3 regions of the Paenibacillus sp. IHBB 3054 genome follow, and region 2 is predicted to be linked to each of the others. Evidence: a T-box and tRNA genes for the amino acid it is inferred to sense, from the RefSeq annotation. Region 2 holds a T-box; the other regions hold tRNA genes.
The links. The T-box of region 2 lies ahead of ACQ76X_RS18490 (arginine--tRNA ligase). A T-box ahead of a tRNA ligase gene usually reads a tRNA of that ligase, here a tRNA-Arg.
Positions count from the first base shown of each region.

Region 1 (5,602 bases), on a different contig from region 2:
ATACGAAGGAGGATACGTGGTTACGTACAATCAGGACGGGGTGCTCAGCCTTGTGACCAGCCAGTATGGTTATACCGGCGGCGCTCATGGGATGACCTACCGCAATGCCTTTACCTTCTCACTCAAGGACGGAAAGCAGCTATTGCTTGGAGATTTATTCGGAGCCAACCCCAACTATAAAAAAGAGCTTAATGCAAAGCTGACGAAGCTGCTGAAAGCAAATGGCGGGTATCTTGGCGGCTTCACCGGCCTGAATACGGAGAAGAATTTCTATTTGAAAGACGGCAAGGCGGTCCTTTTCTTCCAGCTGTATGAATACACTGCGTATGCTGCCGGATTCCCTGAGTTTACTTTCACGTTCAAGGAGCTGCTCCCAAGCGGAAGCAGTCCATTTGCCGCATTGAAGTAAGTGCAGTGACCTGACTGCGAATCCGCCAATGCCGGCTACGGACATTTCTCCGTTACCGGATCACCTAACCGTTCATAAGCTAAAGGAGAAACCAGCTTAGGAGCGGGGAGGGAAAGTAACGATGAGTATTCAGTACACGGCGATTGGCGATTCGTTAACGACAGGATTTGGAGCTCTGCCGGGCAATGGGTTTGTTCCGGTCTACCGCCGGATGGCCGAGGCGCGGCTGCGGGTGCCGATCGAATTATCCAATTTGGGGGTCAACGGTTTAACCACAGATGGATTGGAGCAGAGGCTGAAGGGGGATTACAACTATCGTCTTGCCATCAGCGAGGCCGAATTGATTACGTTGTCCATTGGCGGCAACGATTTGATCAAGGCGGCCAAAGCGGCGGGCAGCCGACCGGGCGATCTGGCCCCGGTACTGCAAAAAGCGCTCCGGGAATGCAAGCGCAATTTGAATGACATTATGGGCACGCTTTCGCAGTTGAAGGCGGGCATGCGGAGACCCTATATTATAAGAATAGTAGGACTGTATAACCCCTATCCCCAGTTGACGGAAGCAACGGAATGGGTGAGGCAGTTTAACCGCTATGCTGCGGGATATAGCAGCCCGGTATGCCGGTTCGCCTCTATATATAATGAATTTGCCGGCAACGAACGGGGGCTGCTGTCAATAGATCATTTGCATCCTAACGGAAGAGGTTACCGTGTTATCGCCGGGAAGCTGGACACGTTGGGGTATGGGCGTCTGGGTTAATCCTTCATCAATAGAATAATGCACCTGGACTATAAAACAACAAAGAGGCTGGCGGGGATCACTTAGTGGTCCCAACCAGCCTCTTTGTTGTTGCTTGTATTAAACGCCGGCAGGCAGCGTCTTCTCGATAACTTTATCGACAATACCATATTCAGCTGCATCAGCTGCACTCATGAAATAGTCGCGGTCGGTGTCCTTTTCGATCCGTTCCAGCGACTGTCCTGTGCGCTCGGACAGAATACGGTTCAGCTTGTCGCGCAGCTTGAGGATGCGGCGGGCGCGGATTTCGATGTCCGTTGCCTGACCTTGAGCACCACCCAGAGGCTGGTGAATCATAATTTCGCTGTTAGGGAGTGCAAAACGTTTGCCTTTGGCACCGGCGTTCAGCAGGAAAGCTCCCATCGAAGCGGCCATACCTACGCAAATCGTCGATACATCCGGTTTGATGTACTGCATTGTATCAAATATAGCCATACCCGCTGTAATGGAGCCACCAGGGCTGTTTACATACAGGTGAATATCCTTCTCCGGATCCTCGGCAGCCAGAAACAGCATTTGCGCGATGATGGAATTGGCTACCACGTCATTAACCTCCGTTCCAAGGAAAATGATGCGGTCCTTCAGCAGGCGGGAATAGATGTCATAAGCGCGCTCACCGCGGTTGCTCTGTTCTACTACCATAGGAATATAACTCACGTGGAAAACCTCCTTGAATTGGTTCTTCGAATGTGTTCATTTTTACTGTTACCGTATTAACCACATGATAAACAAATTCAAACAAAAAGTCAAAGAAAGTCAAACTTAGTTGCAAAAAAAAGAGCCATCACCTGGCTCTTTGGTTAAACAATAGTATGGGTGTTGCTAAATTATAGACAAATAAGAAAATAATGGCGCGCCCGCCAAGAATCGAACTTGGATCTCAGGCTTCGGAGGCCTACGTCATATCCATTGGACCACGGGCGCAACAGAAATTATTATAATACACTTATTATGCAAATGCAATGGATTCATCCTGTTGTTCGGAAAATATCTTTTCCCGGATCTCTGTGGCCTCATTTTCAGCTCGGCTGGAAGTATACAGTTTGTGCGTTTGTGCGGCCAGCACAAGACTTTCAGCCCCTTACATGGCTTGGCAGATGTATAAGATGAAAAGAGGTTGAGAATTATACTCTCGGAAGACTTGCACTCCGCGTAATATTTGGGTAGAATATGGGTGGGACTTAAAAAGTTAACCCGGGACATTTTGAGACCACGAACAAGGGAATAGAGAAAGACGAAGTTGCAGGAGTGAAAGCATGCGTAATTTATTAGAAATCCAAAAGCAGCTTCTGCCTGATCTCATGGAAACCCTTAAGAGACGGTACACGATTCTACATCAGATCATGCTGTCCGATATTATCGGACGCAGGACGCTCGCCGCTTCGCTTGATATGACTGAGCGGGTACTGCGCGCCGAGACGGATCTTCTGAAATCGCAAGGGCTCATTGAGATCGAAAGTGTCGGCATGCGCATCAGCGATGCCGGGCGCAGACTGCTTGACCTGCTGGAGCCGATCGCCAAGAGCTTGTTCGGCCTGGATGATCTGGAAGAGAAGATTCGCTCAACGTACGGTCTTAGTAAAGTCATAGTAGTGCCTGGCGATTGTGAGACATCGTTGTTTACCAAACGTGAGCTGGGCCGGGCAGGCGCCAAAGCGTTGCTGGGTGTGCTCCGTGCAGGCGATACGATTGCTGTCACCGGCGGCTCGACACTGGCCGAAATGGCCGATCAGCTGACACCGCCGTTATCCCATTCCTATAAGAACGCCTGGATTGTTCCGGCGCGCGGAGGACTTGGGGAAAGTATGGAGATTCAGGCCAATACCATTGCTTCGACGATGGCCAAACGGCTTGGAGCCAATTATCGGCTGCTGCATGTGCCCGATCTGCTCAGCGGAGATGCTTATCAGTCGCTGGCGCTGGACTCCAATATTGGAGAAATCGTGCAAATCATCCGTAGATCGCGTATTATTGTTCATGGAATTGGCGATGCCATTGAAATGACCCACCGCCGTAAGCTTGATGAGGCTACGGTCTCGGAAATACAGGAAGAAGGCGCGGTTGCCGAATCGTTCGGCTACTATTTCAATGAAGACGGCCAGGTAGTCCATACCATGCTGACGATGGGACTGCGACTGGAGGATATTATCCGGACGGAAGTTGTCATCGGAATTGCCGGAGGCAAACGCAAGGCGAAGGCCATTCATGCGATGCTGCGGTTTGGGCAAGAGGACATACTCGTCATAGACGAGGCAGCGGCTGTCGAAATCGGCAAAGAAATCGACGCACAAATACAGCAGATCCTATAGCATCCAGTTTCTGGAGAGCATTCGCAGTTATTTTGCATTATACTTAACATTGTTGTCTTGACAAGCTTAACGGCCTGTCTTGAATAAATAAAACGAAATCTAGGAGGAACTATTCAATGAGTGTAAAAGTTGGTATTAACGGTTTTGGACGTATTGGACGCCTTGCATTCCGCCGTATTCAAAATGTAGAAGGTATCGAAGTGGTAGCAATCAATGACTTGACTGACGCTAAGATGCTTGCTCATTTGCTTAAATATGATACAACTCAAGGTAAATTCCAGGGTGAAGTTGAAGTTCACGACGGATTCTTCAAAGTAAACGGCAAAGAAGTTAAGGTTCTGGCTAACCGCAACCCTGAAGAACTTCCTTGGGGCGACCTCGGTGTTGACATCGTGCTGGAATGCACAGGTTTCTTCACAACTAAAGAAGCAGCTGAGAAACACTTGAAAGGCGGAGCTAAGAAAGTAGTTATTTCCGCTCCAGCTACAGGCGACATGAAAACTGTCGTTTACAACGTTAACCATGACATTCTGGATGGTACTGAAACAGTTATCTCCGGCGCATCTTGCACAACCAACTGCCTGGCTCCAATGGCAAAAGTGCTGAACGACAAGTTCGGTATCATTGAAGGCTTGATGACAACTATCCACGCTTACACTGGTGACCAGAACACTCTTGATGCTCCACACGCTAAAGGCGACTTCAGACGCGCCCGTGCTGCTGCTGAGAACATCATCCCTAACACTACCGGTGCTGCTAAAGCCATCGGCCTGGTTATTCCAGATCTGAAGGGCAAACTTGACGGAGCTGCTCAACGTGTGCCTGTAGCTACAGGTTCCCTGACTGAGCTGGTTACTGTTCTTAACAAGAGCGTTACTGTTGAAGAGCTGAACGCAGCAATGAAAGAAGCTTCCGATCCAGAAACTTACGGCTACACTGAAGATGAAATCGTATCTTCCGACATCAAAGGCATGACTTTCGGTTCCCTGTTCGATGCAACACAAACTAAAGTCCTGACTGTTGGCGACAAACAACTGGTTAAAACTGTTGCTTGGTACGACAATGAAATGTCTTACACTGCACAACTCGTTCGCACTTTGGAACACTTCGCTAAACTTGCTCAATAAGATCGTTTTTATATAAGCAGCATCTATAGAGCGGAAACAGAAGTTCCTTGTTTCCGCTCTTTCTAAATGGATTCGTGAGTGAACCAATATGGGTGTGGAGGAAACTAATCATGAACAAAAAGAGCGTCCGTGATGTAGAAGTAGCAGGCAAACGCATATTTGTACGCGTCGATTTCAATGTGCCAGTGGAAGACGGTAAAATCACTGATGATACACGTATCCGCGAAACACTTCCAACGATTAAATACCTGATCGAGAACGGTGCAAAGGTCATTCTGGCCAGCCATATGGGCCGTCCTAAGGGTCAATTCGTTGATTCCATGCGCCTTACCGGTGCTGCTGTACGTCTGTCCGAGCTGCTCGGCAAACCAGTTGCCAAAGCTGATGAAGCGATCGGCGATGCTGTTAAAGCACAAATTGCTGAACTGAACAACGGTGATGTACTTGTGCTTGAGAATGTCCGTTTCTATCCGGGTGAAGAAAAGAACGATCCTGAACTGGCTAAGCAGTTCGCGGAACTGGCTGACCTGTTCGTCAACGACGCATTCGGCGCAGCTCACCGTGCACATGCTTCGACTGAAGGCATCGCTCACTTCCTGCCGGCTGTATCCGGTCTTCTGATGGAGAAAGAATTGTCTGTTCTGGGCAAAGCTCTTTCGAACCCTGAGCGTCCTTTCACTGCCATCATCGGCGGTTCCAAGGTTAAAGACAAGATCGACGTTATCGACAACCTGCTGACTTTGGCTGACAATGTACTGATCGGCGGCGGCCTTTCTTATACATTCACTAAAGCTCAAGGCTTCGAAATCGGAAATTCCTTGGTAGACAACGACAAACTTGATGTCGCTCTTGGATTTATCGAGAAGGCTAAAGCACTGGGCAAAAATTTCGTACTTCCGGTTGACGTAGTTGTAGCCGATAAGTTCGGCGCAGACGCCAACACCAAAATTGTTGATAC
Region 1 covers NZ_JBOFBG010000056.1:14,989-20,590, reverse strand. Annotated here, with positions in the region: gene ACQ76X_RS33520 (PdaC/SigV domain-containing protein) at 1-409, shown strand, start outside; gene ACQ76X_RS33515 (GDSL-type esterase/lipase family protein) at 531-1,169, shown strand; gene clpP (ATP-dependent Clp endopeptidase proteolytic subunit ClpP) at 1,269-1,865, opposite strand; tRNA gene ACQ76X_RS33505 (tRNA-Arg) at 2,058-2,132, opposite strand; gene ACQ76X_RS33500 (sugar-binding transcriptional regulator) at 2,465-3,517, shown strand; gene gap (type I glyceraldehyde-3-phosphate dehydrogenase) at 3,634-4,644, shown strand; gene ACQ76X_RS33490 (phosphoglycerate kinase) at 4,755-5,602, shown strand, end outside.
Region 1: it has a tRNA-Arg gene. The T-box ahead of ACQ76X_RS18490 (arginine--tRNA ligase) is inferred to sense a tRNA for this amino acid. The anticodon was not compared.

Region 2 (5,602 bases):
ACTTGTATGCATCCACTAGCGTTGCATTAACCCTGACATAAGATTGCGATAATCATATTATTGGATTAAAAAGAATATTTTAACATCTTGTTTTTCGTCTCTAAAGCTAAAAGTCGAAGGACATATAAATGCAGAGCACATGTTGTCAATTTAGTCCATATTTTTTGTGTGTGGATTACTTTTTGCTCAACCGAAGTTCACCCACCGTTGTTCGTAAGATCTTGGGTTTTTGCCCGGCTCCCGGCGGTTTTCCTTTAGAGGCTCTGCGCGGCCCTTGTACCTCTTGTTCCAAGGAAGACCACGGCCGATAGAGATAGACCCGCATCACTTTAAGCAGTTGCCACGGCGTGTGTTTGGTGCCAAAAGAAGCTTTTACCTCTTGAACCAAAAGCGCCGTGATTAAGACCAGGAACAACTGGTTCCAAATCGCCTGCGGCTTATAGCTATGCACATGTACCGTCGACAAATGCTGCTTGATCCATTTAAAGAATAGCTCCACCAGCCAGCGGTTTTTGTAGATCTGTGCGATGTCCTCCGCCGATAAATCCCAGATCTAAGTGACGAGCCGGTAGCGACGTCCCTGTTCATCCGTGAATTCAATGAGCCGTAGTGTTTGCTTATCGTCACGAAAGGCACTGCCCATTTGAACCTTGGCATCCCTAAGGATTCGGCCCTCTGCCTTCACGGGAGATTCCTCCAGGACCGTAGTGAATGCCCGATCTCTCAAACGCATTACAAACCGAATCCCATCCGTACTCCATGCCTCCATCTTTTTGTAGTCATCATAGCCCCGGTCCATCACATAGGTGGTGTCGGAGGGGATGACGAGATGAAGGGCACAGGCCCTGTCTCCCACATTGCCGGAGGTGGGTACCATGGCATCAGGGAAAACGGTATCCGGCGAGGCGGCCACGAGGCGCAGGTGCATCTTCACACTGCTAGCTTTACGGGACACCCGTGCCCAATCCCCAAGACCAAACGGCAGCGAAAGGCTAGAGGCATCTACGATGCTCAGTTTCCGGATGGTATTGGAGATCCCACCCAGCGTTGCCGTCCGTCGTTTGGCGCGCTGGGCTAGTTGCTGAGAGATCCACTCGGGTAGCTCGGTGGGCAGACGATCCAAGGAACGGGATAACTGGGAGCCACTGATGCTGTCGAGATGAAGTAGGCGCTGCAGTTCGGGTTGAGCGCGAATATGAGCTTCGATTTCGGTATAGGAAGACCATCGGTTCATCTGGGCAGTGACAAAAATGAAGACGGCTTTCACGACGGTGAGCTTTTTGGAGTAGTGATCGAACAAGGTCCGATCCAGAACATGGACCGGAAGTAAAGATAAGAATTGACGAACGACCGAATTTGCATTAACGTTATCCATGCGAGTCTCCTTTGTAAGGAGGTATGGACAACGTGCCTACCCTTTTACAATAGGGGATTTTTCTATTTCTCGCAGTTACTTTATGCAGTTCGGTTTATGTCAGCTTTTATGCAACGCTAGTGTATACAATGCAATTAAGCTTATATCTAAGTGAATGAAGTGATAGCCGTGCTTATTGCATAGACCGGCTTACTCCTGATTTATACCCGCTCTACAGTCTGCCACTTCCTCGGTTACATCCGCTCCGGCTTCGGCAGGCCAAGCACCTCAAGCACTTCGCCGAGCGTTTCCTGGAATGTTGAAGTAAGCCAGAGACGGAAGCGGATGGTGGGTTGCTCCCCTTTGAGAATCGGGCAGGCGGAATAAAAGTTATTGAACAGCGAGGCCAGAGTATGTGCGTAGTTGCAGATTGTATTTGGCGTCAGCTCGATGCTTGCGCTGTATAAGGTGTCTTGCCAGATGCTGAGATGTCTCAGCAGGGCAAGCTCCGCTTTGTCCAGTGGGACCGGGAAATCCGGTACCGCAGCTGCTCCCAATACGGCTCCTGCTTCCATTCCAGCAGCTTTGCTGAGCACACTGCCTGCACGTGCATAGGTATACATCAGATATACGCCGGTATTGCCGGAAATCTCGGTCGCCTGCTTGAAATCAAACACAATCTCCGTCCCCAGATTGAAACGCAGCAGATAGTAACGGATTGCAGCTGTGGCGATCAGCCGGCTGGACAGGCCGTTTTTGTCGGAGCGGGTGGCTTCAATGGTGTTCTCCATGAGCTGCACCAGCTCGGTGACCTTGATGCCGATGCCCTGACGGCCGGACATGGCGTAAGAGGTTTTGCCGTCCGAGGTATCGATCCCCAGTTCAGCGGCGGAAGCCGGACTAAGGGAAACCACGCCATAGCTTACATGATGAAGCTTCTCGGCTTGCTCGGCATATCCCAATACCTCTAAAGCCTGCTTCACCATCGCCTGCGGATACTCCTGTCTGTAATCAATGACGTTAACCACCATATCCGCCTCTCCAAAAGGCATCTGCTGTCCACTTGGACCCGTCGTCCAAACGCCTGCATTAAACTCGCTGTAGGAGAAGTTTTTGTCCAGCAGTCCGAATTTCCAGAGATGATAGGCAATGTCCTTGGCGGTGTAGGTTAAAATCCCGTTCGAGCGCACCAGCACCTTATCTTTCTGATGTTCCTCTGAATCCGCCCCTGTGCCTTCTGTTGCCAATTGCTTCAGAATCCAGCATCCCGCCAGCTTGCCCTCGGTTTCCTGAACAAAAACGGCCGTCTGTTCCAGCAGCGCAAAAGCGGAGGACCAAAATCCCTCTTTTAAAATGCTGCTCTCCCACACCAGCAAATCGTAGGTGATGCCGAAGTTTTTCATTTCCTCAACATGCTCTCTCACAATCCGTTCAGCCACAAGGCTGCCGAGCCAAGCGGTATTGCCGTTTCCTTCTTCCAGTGCGTGGAGAATCTCTGTCCGTTTATGGATCGTCTCAGGATGTAACGCGTATTCCTTATTGATTCCGGCGTAGATATCCCAGCAATAATCACCGAAGCGGACATGATCACCCGTGAGCGGCACATTCATTAGCCCGACCACCGTATCTGCCAGCTGATTGCCAAGGTCATCCACATAGTTGTGAACTTCCACGTCGTAACCTGTTTTTTTCAAAATCCTAACCAGCGCATCTCCAATACAGGAGTTTCTCAGATGTCCAATATGCATTGATTTGTTTGGGTTCACAGAAGTATGCTCAATGATCACCTTATTCCCGTTCCCTGGCGGCAGCTCAAAGCTGTGATTTGCCCATTCCTGCCAATTCACGTACATATTGATGAAGCCTGGAGCTGCAACCTCGATTCGCTGCAGCAATCCCTTGATCGCTCCCTGTTGCCCAAGCTCCGCTGTGATCAGCTCGGCAATAGCCATTGGGGCCTTGCGCAGGACTTTGGCCAGCTGCATGGCAATATTGCTGGAGTAGTCGCCGAAATCCGGATTAGCGGGCTGTTCAAGAGCGATGGTTAAATGTTCTGGTGCGGCAGCGCTCAGGCTGCTGAATACCTGCTGGACGCTTTGTTCCAAGCTTGTTCTGATAAGTTGGCTTAACACGGGATGAACCTCCTTTAAAATTCTTGAAGCAGATTTGCGCTACAGTACTTAGCGGGCTGAAAAACATCAAAAAAAGCCCACGTCTCTAAAAGAGACGAGGGCTTTAGCGCTCGCGGTACCACTCTCGTTGCTAAACACCTTGGTTTAGCCACCTTACAGGTTAACGGTCTTCAGCCGGGGCTTCCTACTATCAGTTCAGAAGTCCATCTCCCGGGTGCGCTTCATTAACTGGCCTGTACCGGCTCTCACTCTTCCGGCTCGCTGGGGACTAGGGTCCAAGGAAACTACTTTCCCGTTCATCGATTGTATATTGATTTTTATCAGTATAGCGAATTTATGGAATAAATCAATGGCCGATTGGCTTATTTAGAAATATCAATAAATCCTTCGCCAAACACGTCGCGCACATCGTGGATCGTGACAAAAGCATTTTTGTCCTCAGCCCGTACGATTTTTTTGAGCATGGAAACTTCCTGCTTACTAATTACGATGTAGAGGACTTCCTTTTCTTCGCCGGTGTAATAGCCGTATCCCCGGAGCACCGTTACTCCGCGATCCATAATCTCCGTAACCCGTACGGCAATGCTGTCATAGTGTGCCGAGATGATGGTCACCGCTTTTTTAGGATTCAAGCCCTCGATAATGAACTCCATAGCTTTGGTTCCGATATAGAGGATGACGAACGTAAACATCATCTTTTCGATACCAATGACGAAGGCGGACAGTCCGGCAACGATAAGATCAAAGAACAGCAAGGCATAGCTGATATTCCAATCCCAATATTTATTGGCAAGACGAGCCAGAATTGTCGTACCTGCAGTCGTGCCGCCGACCCGAATGATCAGTCCAATCCCGACCCCGGCAAACAGACCCGCGAAAATAGCGTTAATCACTGGCTCATCCGAAGCGATCTGCCAGTTCTTGGTCAAGTACAGGAACAGGGAGTTAAAGGCAACGGCGATAATGGTATAGCCCGTCGTCTTTTTATCCAGCAGCTTGTAGCCGATGATTAGCAAAATCCCGTTCAAGATGATGCCGACCAGCGCAGGTGACCATTTCAGCAAATAATACAGAATGATCGATATCCCTGTCACGCCACCCTCACCAAAGTCATTGGGAATAACAAATAAATTGACTGCCAGCGCAAAAATAAATGCCCCGAGAAGCAGCATAACCATATCATGTACTCTTTTGTTCATACGATATACCTCCATGATTTTAAAGCTCACACAAAAAAGCGATTAAAGGAAAAAAATCATCCTTTAATCGCTTTGTAGCAAACATAGGTTGCGCAGCTCTTTTGATCCTTTAATCATAACAAGCCTTATATGGGATGTAAATGATTTTAATTCAAGTAAGGAATCCCTTTTCAATCGGAAGTGGGCGCAGCGGTAAGATCCTTAATATCCGTTGAACCAAAGATAAGCAGCACAATTACAATGACCAGCAGGATCCCCCCGGCAAAATCTTCACCGTCAAAATTGTCCATACGTGCTAGGCCTCCCTTTGTATTCATCCACTCAAGAGTTGTCTGATTTTTTCTTCAAAGCGGCCATGATCTCGTTCAAGGTCAGGCTGCTGTTGTCGTCGAGAAAGCTGACCAGTTTATCAACGTTGCTGTCGCTCAAATTGCCAAGTGATTTATATTTGCCAACCAGGCTGACCAGAAGCGAAGCGTCCGTGAACATCTGGACAGAGTCTACCTTTAACTTGCCTGATAAAAGAAGTGCAGCCACTGCAAACTCCAGCCCCTTTGGACTTTGTGTTTTAGGGTTTGCCGGTTGTTTTTTTATGCTCGTTTTCTTTCCTTTTCCAGGAGGGGGCATGGACTCCCTTCTTCCGTATACATTCTTTCAGAACAGCGGCCACTAGTGGGCGAACTCTCTTTTGTACACTTTATGCACTGCTGCAGGATTTGGTGAATGGAGCCTGTCTTCTGTCCACACCGTCAGGGTAGCACACGAATATTAATATATTGTGCGATCAATTAACACTACCGCTAGAATCAGAGTTTGATATTCACAAATGAGTGGATTGAAAGGAGGAATAAGACGGGATGACCACATTATCTACTGGACCTATAGAGAATAATCCTGTTCTTGGAGTAAGACCGGCG
Region 2 covers NZ_JBOFBG010000016.1:136,131-141,732, reverse strand. Annotated here, with positions in the region: gene ACQ76X_RS18505 (transposase) at 176-553, opposite strand; gene ACQ76X_RS18500 (transposase) at 554-1,123, opposite strand; gene ACQ76X_RS18495 (hypothetical protein) at 1,184-1,330, shown strand; gene ACQ76X_RS18490 (arginine--tRNA ligase) at 1,609-3,486, opposite strand; T-box leader at 3,574-3,795, opposite strand; gene ACQ76X_RS18485 (YitT family protein) at 3,849-4,685, opposite strand; gene ACQ76X_RS18480 (hypothetical protein) at 5,007-5,222, opposite strand; gene ACQ76X_RS18475 (hypothetical protein) at 5,543-5,602, shown strand, end outside.

Region 3 (5,602 bases), on a different contig from region 2:
TCCTGATCAAGGTTATGAATCTGCATTGAAAGCATTTGAAGTAAGCCGCCGCAAGCTGGGGCTGGATGTAATTGATCTGTATCTGATTCACTGGCCGGTCGCCGGCAAGTACCGGGAGAGCTGGAAGGCGCTTATTCATCTGCAAAAGGAAGGTTTCGTGAAATCCATCGGGGTGAGCAACTTCCAGATCCATCATCTGCAGGATATTATCGACGATACAGGTGTGGTGCCTGTGGTCAATCAAGTGGAGTTCCATCCGCTCTTGACCCAGCGCGAGCTGCTGAAATATACACGCCAGCATGACATTCAGCTGGAGGCCTGGAGTCCGCTGATGCAGGGCAATCTGGATGTGCCGCTGCTTAAAGAGCTGGCCGGCAAATATGGCAGAACTGTCGCTCAAATTGTACTGCGCTGGGATCTGCAGCAGGGTGTCATTACCATTCCCAAATCGGTTCATGCAGAGCGGATCACAGAGAACGCCAGATTTTTCGACTTCACGCTTAGCGACGATGACGTTAAGGCGATTGAGAACCTGAACCAGAACCACAGGTTCGGTCCGGACCCGGATAATTTTAATTTCTGAGCAAGCCTCTTACAATAGGAAACTACAAACAGCAAGCCTCCGGATGGGGGCTTGCTGTTTGTAGTTATTGGCTGACCAGACAGCAGAGAGCTTAGCGGTCATTTACCCGATAGAAACGTTATACTTGCGCAGCCACAGGTTAACCTGGGCGAGATAAGCGAACAGCTGCGGGCCGGACATCAGCTGGCCGAACCAGGGCAGATTGCTGGAGGATTCGGGAGAGGCAGCGATTTCACGGATCTTGGCTGCATCAATCAACGGCAGGATGGGCGAAGTGGAATCATCCAGAATGCCCAGCATCTGAGTCCGAACGGCATTTAAATAGGCCGGATTATGGGTTTTGGGGTAAGGGCTTTTTTTACGGTAGAGCACATCATCCGGCAGGATGCCTTCGAGTGCTTTGCGCAGAATGCCTTTTTCCCGGTTGCCTACGGTTTTAATTTCCCAAGGGATGTTGAATACATACTGGACCAGCCGGTGGTCGCAATACGGCACGCGGACCTCCAGTCCTGCACCCATGCTCATCCGGTCTTTACGATCCAGCAGTGTCGGCATGAAGCGGGTGATGTTAAGATAGGACATTACGCGCATCTGCGCCTGCTTGCCGGTCTCGCCTTCAAGCTTCGGCACCTCCGCTACCGCATCGCTGTATCTGTCACCTAAATATTCCAGTGGACGTATCCATTCCCCCACTTCCGGCGACAATAGACCTGCACGCATTTTGGGGGCTACCGACCAGGGGAACGTGCCGGAAGAGAGCATCTCGTCCCGGTGGAACCAGGGATACCCGCCAAAAATCTCGTCCGCCGCCTCGCCGGAAATGGCCACGGTCGCGTTCTTTTTAATCTCACGGCAAAATAGATACAGCGAAGAATCCACATCCGTCATTCCCGGCAAATCGCGGGATTCAAGGGCATTGTCCAGCGCCGTTACCAGCTCTGGTGTATCAAAGGCTACATAATGGTGATTCGTGTTCAGCTCATCAACCATCCGCTTAATCCACGGACCGTCTGCGCCGGGCTGAAAGGTGTGGCTTTTGAAATGTTTATCGTTGTCGACATAATCGACGGAATAGGTATCCACCCGGCCTTGGCCGGTGCGGTTGTAATAATCCACAGCGAGCGCGGTCAGCGCGCTGGAATCGAGCCCCCCGGACAGCAGGGAGCAGACCGGAACATCGGAAACCAGCTGCCGCTCCAGTGTATCCTGCAGCAATTCACGCACTCTGGCGGCTGTTTCTTCTTCATTTTCCGTGTGATGATTGCTTTCCAATTTCCAATATGCATAGCTGCGCAGGCCTTCCCGGCTATAAATCATGGCATGACCTGGACGAAGCTCGAATATATCTTTGTATACCCCATGTCCCGGAGTGCGGGCCGGACCGATGATGAAGATTTCCGCCAGTCCTTCCGGTCCTACCTTCGGTTGTACCTTGGGGTGCTGGAGCAGCGCTTTGGGTTCGGAGCCGAAGACAAAAACATCGTCCACCCGGCTATAGAACAGAGGTTTCACACCCAGGCGGTCGCGTGCCAAAAATACCTGGTCCCGCAGGCCGTCCCAGACGGCAAATGCAAAGATTCCGTTCAACTTCCCGGTGCAGTCCGGTCCCCACTCCATATAGGCGTGCAGCAGAACTTCGGTGTCGCACTCGGTGAGAAAATGGTGTCCCCGCTGTTTCAGTTCCTTTTTGAGCTCGGGGGCGTTATATAATTCGCCGTTGTACACAATAGCGTACACCTTATCGTCATGGCGGGCGATCATAGGCTGTGCGCCGTTCTCGGGATCGATAACGCTAAGTCTGCGGTGACCGAAGGCACAAGGCCCTGAAATCCAGGTTCCGGCCGCATCCGGCCCGCGGTTGCCCAAGGTTTCAGTCATTTTTACGAGCAGTTGCGAGTGCTGTGTGAGGTCGCCGCGCCACTGGATAAATCCGGTTATTCCGCACATGATGGTTCATCCTCTCTTTTGTGCGATTGTTGTCCAAATATAAGAATTTAGCATAAACTCCTTTAAGGATGGCACAGCCGTATCCTCTTGTTTCTTTTTTGCCAAGTAATACAGATATATGCCGAAGGAAGGGATAAAATGTATGTCCTTATCCGAACACTAAGGGAGAGGGAAATTTGCCAGGAGGGATGGATGACAAGTGTATTATATTAAAGACGCCAAAATCCGCAGAATGACCGAATATGACGGCGCGCCTTGTGCAGAAGTGGGTGTATTGCCGGGAGCTGTAGGCGATTCCGCACTTTTGGTGTACATTGTTGAAGACCAGCGCGAGGAAGGTTATGAAATTGTGCGCATTCTGACGAATGACGCAAATACTGCGACCGATTGGTTTGATAACAATTTGCATGACGCTTTTCAGGATGTGACGGCCAGTGCTTTTACTGGCAGTATCATTATGAGCCCCGAGGATGAACGCTCCAAATTCCAGCGCGAACTGCTTATCTTCGGCGACTTGAAAAAGCAGCTGGAACAGCATTTCCACAAGTGACTCCTGAAATCCGGCGATTGGATGCGGCAAAACTGCCGCAGTCTGCCCCGGGGGTAGAACGGATTGGGTGAGCGGCTGACCGCCGCTGATTCTGCCCCGGGGACAGAAATGCTGTGGGAGGGTGACTGGTGAGGATAGGCTGATCTGCTGTGCTACCGTTGCTGTTTCGCCGCATTTTAGTAAATTATATTGCTGCAGCCTTGAAAAAAAATCTGAATGCGGTATAATAGAGAACGTTGCGTGAATACATATGTTTTAGGAATTAATTACTTCACTTTTGTCCCGGTAGCTCAGTTGGATAGAGCATGCGCCTTCTAAGCGCACGGTCGGGGGTTCGAATCCCTTCCGGGACGTCACACATAACAGCCTTCCTTCGGGAAGGCTGTTTGTGCGTCTGGGGGGGAGAGAAACCTGTGGGGGGCGTTGGAGCATCCACCGCAGTTGCGAACAACTGAAGTTTAGTTGTATTTTGTGCAGCTAAAAGTGCTCATAATCGGGAGCGAAGTAACTTAATTGCACTCTATACATTTATATTTGTCCATATCCCTCCCAATGATGAATTGGGAGGTTTTTAGCTGTACCGCATACAACTAAATCCCATGAGGAGTGATTTTCTTGGGTTTTAGCTGTACACAGTGCAATTAAGCTTATATCTCAGTGATGAAGTGATATCCGTGCTTATTGCATAGACCGGCTTGCTCTTGATTAATACCCGCTCTACAGTCTGCTACTTCCTCGGTTACATCCGCTCCGGCTTCGGCAGGCCAAGCACCTCAAGCACTTCGCCGAGCGTTTCCTGGAATGTCGAAGTAAGCCAGAGACGGAAGCGGATGGTGGATGGATCCCCTTTGAGAATCGGGCAGGCGGAATAAAAGTTATTGAACAGCGAGGCCAGAGTATGTGCGTAGTTGCAGATTGTATTTGGCGTCAGCTCGATGCTTGCGCTGTATAAGGTGTCTTGCCAGATGATGAGATGTCTCAGCAGGGCAAGCTCCGCTTTGTCCAGTGGGGCCGGGAAATCCGGCACCGCAGTTGGTTCTGATGCCGCATCCGCTGCCCCATCCGCCGCCGTATTTACCGCCATTGCATCCGTCTTCAACGTTGCAGCTGCCGCTGCTCCCAATACGGCTCCTGCTTCCATTCCAGCGGCTTTACTGAGCACACTGCCCGCACGTGCATAGGTATACATCAGGTATACGCCGGTATTGCCGGAAATCTCGGTCGCCTGCTTGAAATCAAACACAATCTCCGTCCCCAGATTGAAACGCAGCAGATAGTAACGGATTGCAGCTGTGGCGATCAGCCGGCTGGACAGGCCGTTTTTGTCGGAGCGGGTGGCTTCAATGGTGTTCTCCATGAGCTGCACCAGCTCGGTGACCTTGATGCCGATGCCCTGACGGCCGGACATGGCGTAAGAGGTTTTGCCGTCCGAGGTATCGATCCCCAGTTCAGCGGCGAAAGCCGGACTAAGAGAAACCACGCCATAGCTTACATGATGAAGCTTCTCGGCTTGCCCGGCATATCCCAATACCTCTAAAGCCTGCTTCACCATCGCCTGCGGATACTCCTGTCTGTAATCAATAACGTTAACCACCATATCTGCCTCTCCAAAAGGCATCTGCTGTCCACTTGGACCCGTCGTCCAAATGCCTGCATTAAACTCGCTGTAGGAGAAGTTTTTGTCCAGCAGTCCGAATTTCCAGAGATGATAGGCAATGTCCTTGGCGGTGTAGGTTAAAATCCCGTTCGAGCGCACCAGCACCTTATCTTTTTGATGTTCCTCTGAATCCGCCCCTGTGCCTTCTGTTGCCGATTGCTTCAGAATCCAGCATCCCTCCAGCTTGCCCTCGGTTTCCTGAACAAAAACGGCCGTCTGTTCCAGCAGCGCAAAAGCAGAGGACCAAAATCCCTCTTTTAAAATACTGCTCTCCCACACCAGCAAATCGTAGGTGATGCCGAAGTTTTTCATTTCCTCAACATGCTCTCTCACAATCCGTTCAGCCACAAGGCTGCCGAGCCAAGCGGTATTGCCGTTCCCTTCTTCCAATGCGTGGAGAATCTCCGTCCGTTTATGGACCGTCTCAGGATGCAATGCGTATTCCTTATTGATTCCGGCGTAGATATCCCAGCAATAATCACCGAAGCGGACATGTTCACCCGCGAGCGGCACATTCATTAGCCCGACCACCGTATCTGCCAGCTGATTGCCAAGGTCATCCACATAGTTGTGCACTTCCACGTTGTAACCTGTTTTTTTCAAAATCCTAACCAGCGCATCTCCAATACAGGAGTTTCTCAGATGTCCAATATGCATCGATTTATATACATTGACGTGACAGGAAACACTTGTTTGTATTCATTACTTCTCATATGTTTATTACTGCAAATTCGACAAAAATACTATATACTCCCTTTTTATTTCAAATGCACAAAAGGAAGCTATTCCTGAATTTTGAATGGTGTCAAATAAAGACTATTAAAAAAGGGGGAGGGTTATGGCTGTTTCGAATACAGGACCAATC
Region 3 covers NZ_JBOFBG010000010.1:137-5,738, reverse strand. Annotated here, with positions in the region: gene ACQ76X_RS13445 (aldo/keto reductase) at 1-583, shown strand, start outside; gene asnB (asparagine synthase (glutamine-hydrolyzing)) at 686-2,530, opposite strand; gene ACQ76X_RS13435 (hypothetical protein) at 2,730-3,080, shown strand; tRNA gene ACQ76X_RS13430 (tRNA-Arg) at 3,360-3,433, shown strand; partial or broken gene argS (arginine--tRNA ligase domain-containing protein) at 3,820-5,412, opposite strand.
Region 3: it has a tRNA-Arg gene. The T-box ahead of ACQ76X_RS18490 (arginine--tRNA ligase) is inferred to sense a tRNA for this amino acid. The anticodon was not compared.